Regions from separate parts of the Nocardioides sp. CPCC 206347 genome, predicted to be linked through region 1. Evidence: riboswitches for the same ligand, from Rfam matches in the RefSeq annotation. Region 1 holds a riboswitch; the other holds the start of a gene.
What was found. Region 1 has a riboswitch for cobalamin ahead of cobN (cobaltochelatase subunit CobN). Riboswitches for the same ligand answer to the same signal wherever they lie in the genome.
Positions count from the first base shown of each region.

Region 2: another riboswitch for cobalamin. It lies ahead of ACOACQ_RS15600 (ABC transporter substrate-binding protein); the one in region 1 lies ahead of cobN (cobaltochelatase subunit CobN).

Region 1 covers NZ_JBMCYZ010000010.1:18,685-26,122, reverse strand. Annotated here, with positions in the region: gene ACOACQ_RS23550 (cobyric acid synthase) at 1-337, opposite strand, end outside; gene ACOACQ_RS23545 (hypothetical protein) at 334-696, opposite strand; gene cobF (precorrin-6A synthase (deacetylating)) at 683-1,441, opposite strand; gene cobN (cobaltochelatase subunit CobN) at 1,438-5,073, opposite strand; cobalamin riboswitch at 5,104-5,258, opposite strand; gene ACOACQ_RS23530 (hypothetical protein) at 5,243-5,791, shown strand; gene ACOACQ_RS23525 (AMP-binding protein) at 5,758-7,311, opposite strand.
Region 2 covers NZ_JBMCYZ010000004.1:263,265-270,702, forward strand. Annotated here, with positions in the region: gene ACOACQ_RS15585 (hypothetical protein) at 1-134, shown strand, start outside; gene ACOACQ_RS15590 (ABC transporter ATP-binding protein) at 83-916, opposite strand; gene ACOACQ_RS15595 (FecCD family ABC transporter permease) at 913-1,875, opposite strand; gene ACOACQ_RS15600 (ABC transporter substrate-binding protein) at 1,986-2,981, opposite strand; cobalamin riboswitch at 3,039-3,222, opposite strand; gene ACOACQ_RS15605 (dihydrofolate reductase family protein) at 3,232-3,795, opposite strand; gene ACOACQ_RS15610 (RNA polymerase subunit sigma-70) at 3,795-4,826, opposite strand; gene ACOACQ_RS15615 (esterase/lipase family protein) at 4,897-5,823, opposite strand; gene ACOACQ_RS15620 (enoyl-CoA hydratase-related protein) at 6,085-6,753, shown strand; gene ACOACQ_RS15625 (TetR/AcrR family transcriptional regulator) at 6,759-7,403, shown strand; gene ACOACQ_RS15630 (hypothetical protein) at 7,393-7,438, opposite strand, start outside.

The DNA.
Region 1 (7,438 bases):
GCTGGCGCCCGGTCTGCCAGTCGCGCGCCGACACCTCGCCGTCGGGCTGCCCCATCCGGATCACGTGGCTGCGGCGGTCGCTGCCGGGCTTCAGCAACACCGGGTTCATGGCGACTTCGGGCACGACACCGGCGGCGAGGGCCTGGACCCACTGGGCACGCCCGATCTCCCCCGCGACACCGTCCGTGTCCGTCACGACCATCGAGTTGTTCGACATGTTCTGCGCCTTGTACGGCGCCACCGAGATGCCGCGGCGCGCGAACGCCCGGCACAGCCCGGTCACCACGACGCTCTTGCCTGCGTCGGAGGTCATGCCGGCGACGAGCAGGGCACTCACTGTCGGCGTCCCCGGAAGACCCGCGGCACCAGCGATGCCGGCACCGCGCCACCCTCGCGCACCCAGTCCACGACCTCGTCCGTGGTCGCCTCCGAGAGCACACCGCCGAGCCAGGTGTCCTTGGGCCGGCGGCCGCCCGGGAAGTAGGTGAAGTCGCGCACCAGCACGACGTTGCTGCGATCGCACTCGTCGAGGCAGTCCACGACCCGCACCCGGATCCGCGGACCGCGGCGCCCGGCGGGGTCGTCGAGCGCCTCGATCGCGTCGCGCTGGGCACTGTGGTCGACGGCCGGGTGCTTCTTGGTGGTGCCGCAGCAGCAGTCGCGGCACAGCAGGACGTCGCGATCAGGCAGCGCCATCGGAGTCCTCCAGCGGCAGCTCCGGCGCCCGGATCAGGAACAGGTCCATCACCCAGCCGGCCTCGGCCTTCGCGGCGGCACGTGCCTCGACCAGCGCGGTGCGCACCGCTCCGACCCGACCGCTGACGAGGTGCTCGCCGACGCCGCCGAGATTGGCACCCCACCAGATGTGCCAGTCCTCGAACCCGTCGAGGTCGACCCCCGAGGTCAGCATCACCACGAGGTTCTGCTGCCCCGACGTGACGTCGTGCCGCAGCCGCCGCGCGGTCGTGACGTGCACCGGCTTGCCGACCTGGTGCAGGACGATGCGGTGGCGCGCAGCCAGCACCTGCGGCGCGCTGATGCCGGGAAGCACGTCGTACGACAGGTCGATCGTCTCGGCCAGCTCCTCGACGATCCGGATCGTGCCGTCGTACAGCGAGGGGTCGCCCCACACGAGGAACGCAGCGACTCCCCCGCGCTCCTCGAGCACGTCGCGGTACGCCGTCAGGCGGGCGTCGTACCAGTCGGCAACGGCGCCCTCGTAGCCCGCGCGATCGAGTCCCGGTGACCGGTCCCGCTCGGGGTCGCGCACCACGACCAGCTCGACACCGTGGGCTTCGCACACGGCCCGTCGTACGGCGAGCAGGGAGTCGTCGTCGCCCTTCTGGACCGCCAACGCGTAGTCACAGCCGCGGAGCGCCTCGGCGACCTCCGGGGTGACGTGCTGCGGCCCCATTCCGAAGCCAAGGATGCGGACCCTCATCGGTCTTCCAGATCGCCTTCGACCTCGAGGTAGGCCTGCTGCAGGGCCGCCAGGACCTCAGGGTCCGGTTCCGCCCACAGGCCGCGGTCCTTCGCCTCATGGAGCCGTTCGACGATGCTGCGCAGCGCCCACGGGTTCGACTTGCGCAGGAACTCCTGGTTCGTCTCGTCGAGGACGTACTCCTTGGCCAGCGACTCGTACATCCAGTCGTGGACGACGCCGGCGGTGGCGTCGAAGCCGAACAGGTAGTCGACGGTGGCGGCGAGCTCGAACGCGCCCTTGTAGCCGTGGCGCTGCATCGCGCCGATCCAGCGCGGGTTGACCACGCGCGCCCGGAAGACGCGGTTGGTCTCCTCCTGCAGCGTGCGCGTGCGGACCGCGTCGGGCGTGGTCGAGTCGCCGACGTACGCCTTCGGGTTGGTGCCCGACAGCGCACGCACGGTGGCGACCATGCCGCCGTGGTACTGGAAGTAGTCGTCGCTGTCGGCGATGTCGTGCTCGCGGGTGTCGATGTTCTTCGCCGCGACCTTGATCCGCTTGTAGTTGCTGCGCATGTCGTCCGCAGCCGGCACCCCGTCGAGCCCGCGGCCGTAGGCGAAGCCGCCCCACGCCGTGTAGACCTCGGCGAGGTCGGCGTCGTCGCGCCAGGTGCCCGACTCGACGGCCTGCAGGATGCCCGCACCGTAGGACCCCGGCTTGGAGCCGAAGATCCGCGTCGTTGCACGGCGCTCGTCGCCGTGCTCGGCGAGGTCGGCCCGGGCGTGGGCGCGCACGAAGTTCTGGTCGGCCGGCTCGTCGAGGGCGGCGACCAGCTGGACCGCGTCATCGAGCATCGCGACGACGTGCGGGAACGCATCCCGGAAGAACCCCGAGATGCGCACGGTGACGTCGATCCGCGGACGCTCCAGCTCCGCCAGCGGTACGACGACCAGGTTGGTCACGCGACGCGACGCCTCGTCCCACTCGGGGCGGACGCCGAGCAGCGCCAGCACCTCGGCGATGTCGTCGCCGGAGGTCCGCATGGCCGACGTACCCCACACGGACAGGCCGACGGACTCCGGGTAGCTGCCCTCGTCGTCGAGGTAGCGCTGGACCAGCGACTCAGCCATCGCCTGGCCGGTCTGCCAGGCCAGGCGGGACGGCACGGCCCGCGGGTCGACGGTGTAGAAGTTGCGGCCCGTCGGGAGCACGTTGACCAGTCCGCGCAACGGCGAACCGGAGGGCCCGGCGGGCACGAAGCCGCCGTTGAGGGCGTGCAGCGTGTTGTCGAGCTCGTCGGTGGTGCGGGCCAGCCGCGGGACCACCTCGGTCGCGGCGAACGTCAGGACCTGGCGCACCTCCGGGGAGGTCGTCAGCTCGGCGACACGAGCCGGGTCCCAGCCCGCCTTGTCCATCGCCTCGACCAGCTCGCGGGCTTCCGCCTCGACGCGGTCGACGTCGGTGGTGGGCGCGTCGACGGCCAGGCCGAGCGCGGACCGCAGGCCAGGCACCGACTGGGCCTGTCCGCCCCACACCTGCGACGCACGCAGGATCGCGAGGACCAGGTTGACCCGGGCCTCGCCGTCCGGCGCCTGGCCCAGGACGTGCAGGCCGTCGCGGATCTGGGAGTCCTTGATCTCGCACAGCCAGCCGTCGACGTGCAGCAGGAAGTCGTCGAACTGCTCGTCGTCGGGACGCTCCTCGAGCCCGAGGTCGCGGTGCATCTCGGCGGCGTGCATGAGCTGCCAGATCTCGCCGCGGATGGCCGCGAGCTTGCCCGGGTCCATCGCCGAGATCTTGTCGTACTCCTCGAGCAGGCCCTCGAGCCGAGCGATGTCGCCGTAGCTCTCGGCGCGCGCCATCGGCGGCACCAGGTGGTCGATGATCGTGGCGTGCGCACGGCGCTTGGCCTGCGCACCCTCGCCCGGGTCGTTGACGAGGAACGGGTAGATCAGCGGCATGCTGCCGATCGCGGCGTCCGTCGCACAGGAGGCCGACAGTGCTGCGTTCTTGCCGGGCAGCCACTCCATCGAGCCGTGCTTGCCGAGGTGGACCACGGCGTGGGCACCGAAGCCGTGCTGCACCCAGCGGTACGCCGCCAGGTAGTGGTGGCTCGGAGCGAGATCCGGGTCGTGGTAGATCGCGACGGGGTTCTCGCCGAAGCCGCGGGGCGGCTGGATCATCAGCACGATGTTGCCGGCCTGCAGCGTGGCGAGCACGATCTCGCCGGAGTCGTTGACGAACAGCGAGCCCGGGGACTCGCCCCAGGCCTCGACCATTGCGTCGCGCAGGTCGGCCGGCACGTCCGAGGTCCAGGCGTCGTAGTCGGCCTTGTTGATCCGCACGTGCGCGTCGGTCAGCTGCGCCTGCGTCAGCCACTCCTCGTCCTGCCCACCCGCGGCGATCAGCGCGTGGATGAGGGCGTCACCGGCTTCGGTGTCGTCGTCCATCGCAATGATGTCGACCACCGAAGGTACGCCGGTCGAGCTCGTCGAAACCCCGAGGTCGTAGCCCTGCTCCTGGAGCCGGCGCAGCAGGCGGACCGTCGACACCGGGGTGTCGAGGCCGACAGCGTTGCCGATCCGGGCGTGCTTGGTCGGGTAGGCGCTGAGCATCAGCGCGAGCTTCTTCTCCGACGGCGGCACCGAGCGGAGGCGCGCATAGTTCACCGCGAGGCCGGCGACACGGGCCGATCGCTCCGCGTCGGCGACGTACGACGGCAGGCCGGCCGGGTCGTTGGGGTCGATCTCCTTGAAGGAGAACGGCACGGTGCTGATCCGGCCGTCGAACTCCGGGATGGCGACCTGGTTGGCGTAGTCGAGCGGCGTGACGCCGTCGTCCGACTCCTCCCACTCCTCGCGGCTGCTGGTCAGGCACAGCCCCTGCAGGACGGGGACGTCGAGGGCGGCGATCCGCTCCACGTCCCACGTCTCGTCGTCTCCACCAGCGCTGACGGCCGCGGGCGTGCTGCCGCCGGCAGCCAGCACCGTGACCACCAGTGCGTCCAGGTCGGCCAGGGCCGCGAACAGCTCGTCGGGAGCGGCGCGCAGCGATCCCGCGAACACGGGTACGCCGATCGCGTCACCGGTCGCGTCGATGGCGTCGCACAGCGCGTGGACGAAATCGGTGTTCCCGCTCGCGTGGTGCGCCCGGTAGAACAGGACCCCCACCTTCGCGACATCGCCGGTGGTTGAGGTGCGAGCGCCAGCGAGCCTCGAAACCGCCGGTCGCTCGAGGATCCCCCACGCCGGGATCACCTCCGGCGCCTCGAACCCCTCACCGGTCAGCAGCACGGTGTCGGAGAGGAAGCGGTGCAGCTGGGCCAGGTTCCGCGGGCCACCCTCGGCGAGGTAGCGGTGCGCCTCGGCGGCGACACCGACGGGGACGGTCGAGGTCTCCATGAGCTCTGCGCTGGGCGTGAGCTCGCCGCCGAGCACCACGAGCGGACGCCCGGTGCCGCGCAACGCGGCCAGCTCGGCGTCGTACTGCTGCGGGGAGCCCAGCAGGCGCAGCACGACCAGGTCGGCGCCCTCCGCCAGGACCGTCAGGTCGGCGAGGTCGGAGCGGCTGGGGTTGGCCCAGCCGTAGTCCGCACCACTCGACCGGGCAGAGAGCAGGTCGGTGTCGGACGTGGACAGGAGTGCGATGCGCACGGGTTCCTCCTCGGGGTTCGCGCCCCTCGATCGGTGGCTGATGTCCGCGACCAGTGTCTGGCTCACCCGTGCCGATCTGCTCGGCTGGGATCACAGTGGCGGAACCGCCCCGGTCTCGCACCGGGTTCCTGTGCCACGGACATGTGGGTGCTCAGCCTACGGTGGTCCCGTGGTCACACAGCAGTCGCCCGGCATCCAGGTCGCGGTACACGGACATCCCAACGCCGACACCCTCCTCCTGTGGCATCCGGCGGTGCGCACGGACCCCGACGCCGTGGCGGCACTGGCGAGCCGGATCGCCACCCGGGCGAAGGTCCGGGTCGTCGTACCGACGTGGACCGATGGGGGTGACCTGCTCCGTTCGGTCCGCTATGCCCGCGAGTCCTCGGTGCACCCGCCGGACGGCCTCTCGGTCGTCGGGTACGGCGACGCCGGGATCGCCGCGCTGAGCCTGGCCCTGAACCAGCGGCGGCTCGGCATCGGCCTGGTCCGCGCGACCTGCGTCGACGGCGGGCCCGACCTGACCGACCCGATCAGCGGCCAGCCGCTCGTCGCGACGGCTTCGCCGGTCGAGACCGAGATCGACGTCATCGACTCCCTCGACGCCGCAGCGTCGACCTGGGCCACCGACACCGTTGCCGCCTGGCAGGGTGCCGGCTGGGCCGCCTCGCTCGTCCCGGCGGCTCAGTTCACCTGGCGGGTCAACCCGTCCCAGTAGGGCGCGCGGAGCTTGAACTTCTGCAGCTTGCCGGTCGCCGTCCGGGCCAGTTCGTCACGGAACTCCACCGACGTCGGAGCCTTGTAGCCCGCCAGGCGGTCCTTGCACCACCGGATCAGCTCGGCCTCCATCTCGGGGCCCGCGGTGGCGTCGGCGGTCAGGACCACCAGTGCCTTGATCGTCTCGCCCCACTTCTCGCTGGGGACGCCGATCACCGCGACCTCGGCCACCGCAGGGTGCGAGAACAAGGTGTCCTCGACCTCGATCGACGTGACGTTCTCGCCTCCGGTGATGATCACGTCCTTCTTGCGGTCCGCGATCGTCAGGTAGCCGTCGTCACCGAGGTAGCCGCCGTCACCGGTGTGGAACCAGTCGTCCTTCAGCGCGGCCGCCGACTCCTCGGGCTGCTCCCAGTACCCCTCGAGGACGACGTTCGACCGGGCCAGCACCTCCCCTGCGCCCTCCTCGGACTCGTCAGTCCTCAGCCGGACGCCCAGCGCCGGCGCACCCGCGCGCGTCAGCTTCGCGGCCCGCTCCTGGGCCGACAGGTCGTCCCATTCCGCACGGGTGCGGTTGAACGTCAGCAGCGGCGAGGTCTCGGTGAGGCCGTAGATCTGGATGAACTCCCAGCCGAGCTCCTCCTCGACCCGCACGACGGTCTTCGTCGGCGGCGGGGCGCCCGCCATGATGATCCGCACCCGGTCGCGCCCGGGGATCTCGCCCTCCCACGTCTGCGCCGCTTCGAGTACGGCGGCCGCGACCGCAGGAGCGGCACACATCACCGTGACGCCGTGGTCGCGCACCCGCCGCAGGATCTCGGCACCGTCGATCTTGCGCAGCACGACGTGCCGGGCACCGATGCCGGTCATCGCGAACGGCATCCCCCAGCCGTTGGCGTGGAACATCGGCAGCGTGTGGAGGTAGACGTCGCGGTCGTTGATCTGAGCGTGCAGCCCGAAGGTCAGCGCGTTGACCCAGATGTTGCGGTGCGTGATCTGGACGCCCTTGGGCCGGGCCGTCGTACCGGAGGTGTAGTTGATGGTGGCCGTCGCCGCCTCGTCGTACTCCCACGACCGCGGCTCGGTGCCCTCCGGCGCGTACAGCGCGTCGTCGTCGCCGATCACGAACTTCTGCTCGCACGTGACGTCGGCCAGCGACTCCTCGAGCTCGGGGTCGATGTAGAGGACCCGCGCTCCGGAGTGCTCGACGATGTACTGCACCTCGTCGGGGCTCAACCGGAAGTTCACCGGAACCAGCACCCGGCCCCAGCCGCTCACGCCGTAGAACGACGTCAGCAGCCGGCTGCTGTTGTGGCTGACGATCGCGACCCGGTCGCCGACGCCGATGCCGAGCTCGTCGAGCTTCGCGGCCTGGCGCCGGGCCAGCTCCCCGAACTGCGCATAGGTGAGCTCACCGAGACTGGCTGCGGGCTGGTCGGGCTCGTCCACCACACCGACCCGCTCGCCGTAGACCGTGACGGCACGGTCGAGGAAGTCATTGACGCTGAACGGGACGAACACGGGGCCTCCTGGCAGGACGAAGGTGTGACGACGACCACCATAGGAGACACCGCGCGCGCCGGGACACCGAGACGCGACGGAGCCCGCGCCATGCTCCGGCGCGGGCTCCGTCTGTTCGGAAGGGATT
Region 2 (7,438 bases), on a different contig from region 1:
GCGGCTACTTCAGCGACGACCGCGAGGTGAACTGCAAGACGTTCAGCGACACCGCGCTGACCATCGTGGCCGGCCCGCTGAACTACTTCGGCGTGAACCCGAAGGTCGAGTGCGACACCGAACCGTCTGAGTGAACGTCTGACTCAGGCGCGGTGCGCTCCCGGTGGTGCCACACGACGTGGAGCCGGCCCGACTCCGGGTGCGGGCCGACCGAGGTCTGCACCCCGTAGACCCGCTGGATCGTGGCCGGGGTCAGCACGTCCGCGGCGGCCCCCGCCGCCACGACCGCGCCGTCCTGGAGCAGCACCAGCTGGTCACAGAACGCGGCTGCCAGGTCGAGGTCGTGCAGCGCCGCGACCACCGTCAGCCCCAGTCGCCGCACCGTGGTGAGGAAGTCGATCTGGTGACCCAGGTCGAGGTGGTTCGTCGGCTCGTCGAGGATCAGGATCTCCGGCTCCTGCGCCAGCGCGCGGGCGAGCTGGACCCGCTGGCGCTCCCCACCGGACAGGGTCTGCCACCTCCGGTCGAGCAGGTCGCCGACCTCGGCCAGCCGGACGGCCCGGGCGATCGCATCCCGCCCCTCGGTGCGCGACGCGGGCCACCGGCCGCGGTGCGGGATCCGTCCGAGCTCGATCACCTGGCGCACCTGCAGGTCCAGCCCGGTGACCGAGTGCTGCTCGAGCACCGCCACCCTGCGGGCCCGGTCGCGGGCAGGGAGCCGGTGGAGGCTCTCCTCACCGAGGTGCACCTGGCCGGCGTCCGGGCGACGCAGCCCCGCGAGGACGTGCAGCAGCGAGGTCTTGCCCGAGCCGTTCGGACCGAGCAGTCCGGTCACGGTGCCCGGCGGGCACTCCAGCGACACGTTGCGGAGGATCGTGCGTTCCGGCACGCCCCACGTGATCGATTCTGCCCTCATCGCGCACGCTCCCGTCGAAGCAGTACGGCGAACACCGGGGCACCGAGCACGGCCGTGACCACGCCGATCGGGATCTCCTGGCCGTCGATGATCGACCGGGCCGCCGTATCGGCCCACACCAGCAGGATCGCCCCGACCAGTGCGCTCAACGGCAGCAGCCGACGGTGGCTCGGTCCCACCAGCAACCGCACGACGTGCGGCACCACGAGACCGATGAAGCCGATGGCACCGGTGTAGGCCACCAGGCTGGCGGTGACGAGCGCCGTACCCGTGAGCAGGATCCAGCGGGTCCGGTTGACCGAGACACCCAGCGAGCTGGCCGCCGACTCCCCGAACGCGAAGGCGTCGAGGTCCGAGGTGAACGCAAGGACTGCGACCGACGCGACCACGGCGACGACCAGCAACAGGATCGCCGAGTCCCAGCGCAGCCCGGCCAGTGACCCCATCGTCCAGGCGAGCACGCGGCGAGCGGCGTCGTGGTCGCCACTCATGATGGTGACGAACGACGTGTACGCCGCGCACACCTGCCCGACCGCCACACCGGCCAGCACGGTGCGCGCCGGTGGCAGGTCCCCCGCCCGGCCGGTGGCCAGCAGGAGGACCGCGACCAGCGCACCGAGCGCGCCGAGGAACGAGCCGAGAGTGAGCATCGTGGTGGCGAGCAGGCCGCCGACCGACACCCCGAGCACCAGCACGCTGACCGCGCCGACAGCCGCACCGCCGGAGATGCCGAGCAGGTAGGGGTCGGCGAGGTCGTTGCGGGTCAACGACTGCAGCACCACGCCGACGAGCGCCAGGGCCGCACCCGTGGCCGCGGCCCCGAGCACGCGCGGCATCCGCAACTGCCAGACGATCTGGTCGTCGAGCAGGGACACGTCCCCACCGAGACCGAAGCGTTGCGCGATGACCTCGAGCACGGTCGACGTCGGGATGGGCACCGAGCCGATCCCGACGCCCATCACCACCGTGACCACGAGTACGGCGACGAGCAGCGCACCCAGGCCGACCGCGAGCAGGCCACCCGTCGCGCCGGGCCCGCTGGCCCGGCGCGACGCGAGTGCCACGGACATCAGCGCGGCAGCTTGTCGAGCTGCCCACCGACGTTGACGGCACCATCGGCGAGGCGGACCCCGGGCGTGGTCTCCGAGAACGGCAGCGCCACGAAGGCCCCGGCCTTCACGGCGCGCATCTTGCTGAGCACCGGGTCGTTCCTGAGGTAGGCGATCTTCTCCTTCGCCGTGGACCACGAGGCGTCGGCGAGGACGATGACATCGGGGTCGGCCGCGATGACCTTCTCCCACGCGACATCGGTCCAGCCGTGCGGGATGTCCGCGAACACGTTGGTCGCACCGACCGCATCGAGGATCAGCTGCGGGCCACCCTCGCCGGTGCCGACGTACGGCGTCTTGTCACCCGAGTCGTACCAGAAGACGTCGATGCCGGCGCCGGGCTTCTCGGCCTCCAGTTCCTCCAGCACCTCCGACTGTGCGGTGCGGATGGCTTCCGCCCGTTCCGGGACGCCGAACGCCCTCGCCACCAGGTCGACCTCGTCCCAGACCGTCTCGAACGTGGTGCCGCCCTCCGGCTTGGCGTCGCCGTCACCGCACCCGAAGAGCGAGGTCATCGAGGCGATGCCCAGCTTCTCGAGCTGCTCCTGCGAACCGGCGGCCTCGTCGTCGTACGCACTGATGTAGGAGCCGTAGATGAAGTCGGGCTTCGCGTTGATCACGGTCTCGTGGTCGGGGTACTGGTCGGAGAGCACCGGCACCGCGTCGTAGGCCGCCTTCCACTTCGCGGGGACCGCGTCGTCGATGTAGCCCGTGCCGACGAGCTGGTCCTCGACGCCCAGGGCGAGCGCGACCTCGGTCGCGCCCTGGTTCATCGTGATCGCCCGGGTGGGGCGGGCGTCGAGGGTGGAGGTGAAGCCACAGGTGGTGACCTCGAGCGGGTAGCCGCCCTGCGGGGACGCCGCCTTCTCCTCGCTCGGAGCACCCGCGCAGGCGGTGAGTGCCGTGAGGAGCGAGACGGAGGCAAGGGTCGCCAGGGGTCGGGAAATGCGCATCATGAGTTCTCATCTCATGTCGAGACCTTTGTCGCGAGGCCTGTTGGACAGATCACGCGGACGTTGTCGTCCACGGCCAGCAGGTCTTCGGACTCGGGATCACCCAGACGAGGCGCCTTCCCGGATCGCAATGATCCAGTGGCAAAGTGCCCCGCCCGTCACCCTCACCGCTGCGCGTCAGTCCCGGATTCGCACCGGGTTCCCTGACTCCGTTCGGAGTACGACTGGCGTTCGAGAACGTAGCAGAGGCAGGTCACCGCTTCACGCGGTGACGGAGGAAGACCACCCCGGAGTCGAAGGCGCGGGTCTCGACGAGCTCGAGGTCCACCCGCCGCTCCCGGTGGACGAAGAAGGGCGTCCCGCCGCCGACCAGCACCGGGCAGACCCGGATCCGGTACTCGTCGATGAGGCCGAGCTCGGCCGCCTCGGCCGCGAGGGTCGCGCCGCCGATCGCGATGTCCCCCTCGCCGGGCTCGGAGCGCAACCGCTCGATCTCCTCGGCGATCGTGCCAGTGGCCAGCCGGGCACTCCCCCGCACCTCGGCGAGCGTGGTGGAGAAGACCACCTTGGGGAGCGGGTTCCAGAGACCGGCCCATTCGAGCTCCGCTCCGTCGAAGCCCGCCTGGTGCTCGGGCTCCTCCCAGTACAGCATCGTCTCGTAGAGTCGCCGCCCCATCAGGTGGACGCCGACGCCCCGGATCTCGTCCATGGACAGCTGGAAGACCTCGTCGGAGGGCGCGCTCCAGTCAATGCCGCCGTCCGGGTCGGTGACGTAGCCGTCGAGGGACATGGACATCGAGTAGGTCACGTCACGCATCACAGCTCCTCCGGGAGGCCGAACCGTTCGAACATCTCGGGTCCGAAGGTGAGCAGCTCGGCAATGAGCCCACCCTCCACCCGCAGGACGTCCATCGCGAGGGCTTCGTACGTCGAGGACCCGGGTGGGCGGTAGTACGCCGCCACGGCCGGCTGGCCGTTGGCCGTCGTCGTCAGGCACCGGAAGCCGGTCGGGTCGGCGTCGCTGAGCCCGTCGACCCAGGTCTGGAAGACCGCCTCGAGACCGACCCACACACCGACCTGCGGCGGCATCGCGAACCGGACGTCGTCACGCAGGAGCTCGCTCAACCCCTCGAGGTCGAGCTTCTCGAGCCGCTCGACGTACGCCGACACCAGCGTCTGCTCCTGCTCGCTCAACCCCTGCCCGGCTCGGGCGCTCCAGTCGAGCCGACCGTCGGGGAGGTGCTGGCGCATCGTGGTCCGACCCCGGGCCAGCGCGCTGTTGGCCGAGGCCAGGGTCAGGTCGAGGGCGTCAGCCGTCTGCTGCGCCGGCCACCCGAGCACGTCCCGGAGGATCAGTACGGCGCGCTGGCGTGCGGGCAGGTGCTGGACGGCCACGATGAACGCCAGCTCGATGGTCTCCCGGGCCACCGCCTGCGTGTGTGGGTCCTGCGGCTGGCTGTCCGGCCACGGCTGCAGGTAGAGCACCTCGGTGCCCGTCCCGCCCGCACCGTGCAGGTCGGCCGGGACCGGCGTGCGGTCGCGCCGCTTCTCGAGGAAGTCCAGGCAGGCGTTGGTGGCGATCCGGTACAGCCAGGTGCGCAGCGACGCCCGTCCCTGGAACGACTCGCGCTTCGCCCACGCCCGCAGGAAGGTCTCCTGCGTGAGGTCCTGCGCGTCGTCGTACGACGCGAGCATGCGGTAGCAGTGGACCTGCAGCTCCCTGCGGTACCGCTCGGTCAGCAGCGCGAACCGACCGCCGTCACCGGCGCGGGCCGCCTGCATGAACTCGGCTTCGTCCGCTCCGAGCGGACCGGCCGGTCCGGTCGGGGTGGGTGCTGTCGTCTTCATGTCGTCTCCTGGGATCGCTGGAACTGTCGCAGGTAACGACGGTCGAGCTCCGGAGAAGTGATCGGTCAGCTCACAGCCACTGGGGGCCGTAGTCCCAGCAGACGGGCCAGAACCACGACGGTCCGTCGGTGAGCGCGTTCAGCGTCAATTGCATCGTGGGTCCGTCGAAGGCCAGCCCCGCATGGCCGATGTTGTCGTTCCAGCAGTAGTCCTGGACGACGAGGTTGCGCACGTTGGTGCCCGCGAGCCGCTGGCTGGAGTACGGCGTCACGACGGCGTCCCAGCGCGACATGATCACGGTGTACTTCGGCCCGGTCGGGACGGTGTTGGTGTCGGCCCAGAGCGCCTTCGTGTAGGCGCTGGTCAGCATCTGGTCGGTGACCCCGCGGGTGCCGAGGTAGGCCGACGCGTCATTGATGAAGCCCAGCGCGTCAAGGTCCTCGGCGAGGGTGACGATGCCGTTGAGGTCGGTGCCGTGCGAGGACGGCGCCAGGCCGACGTAGTGGGCGGTCCTGGCCGCTCCGCCCATCCGCTTCATCCAGTAGATGGGGACGTTGCCGCCCTGCGAGTGCCCGACGATGTCGACCTTGGCTGCGCCGGTCGCGGTGCGCACCCTGGCCACGAAGGCGTCGAGCTCGCGGGCGGAATTAACGATCGGGCCGAGGCCCCCGACCCGGCCGTTGGAGAGGGCTGTCATGCCGTAGTTGAGCCCGAAGACGCAGAAGCCGTCGTTCTTCAGGCGCGGTGCGAGCTTGGTGAAGTTGGCGCCGAGATTGGCGAAGGTGCCGGGAACCAGGACGACGGGGTTGGGCCGGGCCGCGGTGGGCTTGCAGGTCCAGTCGTTGCCGCCGGGCAGGTAGTCGGGCCGGTGGATGTAGTTGTAGACGGCCTCGCTGAGACCACCCTCCGGTACGGCGGCCTGGGCCGGCAGCGTTCCCCCGACGAGCACCGAGAAGGTCACCCCGACGGTGACGAGCAACGTCCTGAACGAGCGCATGCCAGATCCTCTTCCTCCCAAGATGTGACGGGCGTCACAAGGTCTGGAGGACAAGTTACTGACGCGTTGCGTTGCTGGGAACCCTTGCCTGCTGCACGGGCCCGGCCGTGAGGCCCACGTTCCCAGGACCACTGCATGTGAGGTGGCCAACAAGTCAATCTTTTAGAGCAGATGCTCTATTAATCTCGAACCGGAACGGCGGTGATGAACCAGGGCCGCCGCCGACAACATGTCGAACCGACGACCCAAGGAGCAGTAGCGATGGTGACGATCTCCACCGACGGACCGATCTGGACCCTGGATCTCGGCGCGGACGAGAACCGCTTCACGCCCGAATGGCTTGATGAAGTGAACGCCGCCCTCGACAAGGTCGAGACGGCCGAGGGACCAGCCGTCCTGGTCACGTCCGGGCACGGCAAGTTCTACTCGAACGGTCTGGACCTCGACTGGCTGGGCCAGAACTTCGATCAGTACGCCGCCTACGTCGAGCGAGTCCAGACCTTGTTGGCACGCCTCCTGACCTTCCCGGTGCCGACGGTCGCGGCGCTCAACGGTCACGCCTTCGGTGCTGGTGCGATGCTGGCCATCGCCCACGACTATCGCGTGATGCGGGAGGACCGGGGTTACTTCTGTTTCCCGGAGATCGACATCCAGATCCCCTTCACTCCGGGCATGAACGCTCTCATCACGAGCAAGCTGACCCCTCGTTCTGCGTTCAATGCAATGGCCACGGGACGCCGCTACTCCGGTCCCGACGCACTGGCAGAAGGGCTCGTCGACGCCACCGCCGGCCTGGACCAGCTGACCCGGACTGCCAGCGACCAGGTGATCGAACTGGCAACCAAGGATCGGGCAACACTGGGCACCATCAAGGCCCGACTCTTTGCCAGCGTGGTCGATGCCCTGCGCGACGTCGACGCGAGCGCGTAGAGACGATGGGACGCCCCCGGCAGCATGGCCTCGAAGACCTTCTCGACCAGGCGCGCAGCCTGTGGATCGAGGACGGTGTCGCCGGGGTGACCATCCGTGCCCTCAGCACAGCATCGGGAGCCTCGAACGGCGCCATCTATCACGCCTTCGGTTCGCGCGACTGCCTGCTGGCGAGTGTCTGGACCCGCGAGGCTGACAAGTTCCTGTCGTTCCAACGCGATCTCGTCGAGCGCGCCATGGGCGAGGGCGGTCCTGTGGATGGGCTTGTCGCCGCAGCTCTCGCGCCAGCGGCCTACGCCGCTCGGGACGATCAAGGAGCACGCCTGCTCCTGACGGCATCGCTCAGCGACCTGCTCACTCCGGAGCTGGACGACGATCGACGCTCTGACCTCCTGCGGCTCCAGCGCGAACTGGGTGGCCTGATGGGCGAGCTCGCCGAGGCGCTGTGGAGCCGCCGCGACGGCGCAGCCATCACCACGGTGCGGTATTGCGTGGTCGACCTGCCCGGCGCCTTGCTCCTCAAGGCCTCGGCGGTGACCGACCCCGTTGCCCGCCATGCCCTCGAACGAGCCGTTCGTGGCATCGCGTCGATGCCTCCCCCCGCCTCGCCCCGCAAGACCAGGGCGTCGACGTCGACCGTCAGGGAGTGACCCCGAGGTCGCCGCACTCCTTCTCCACGGCCTTC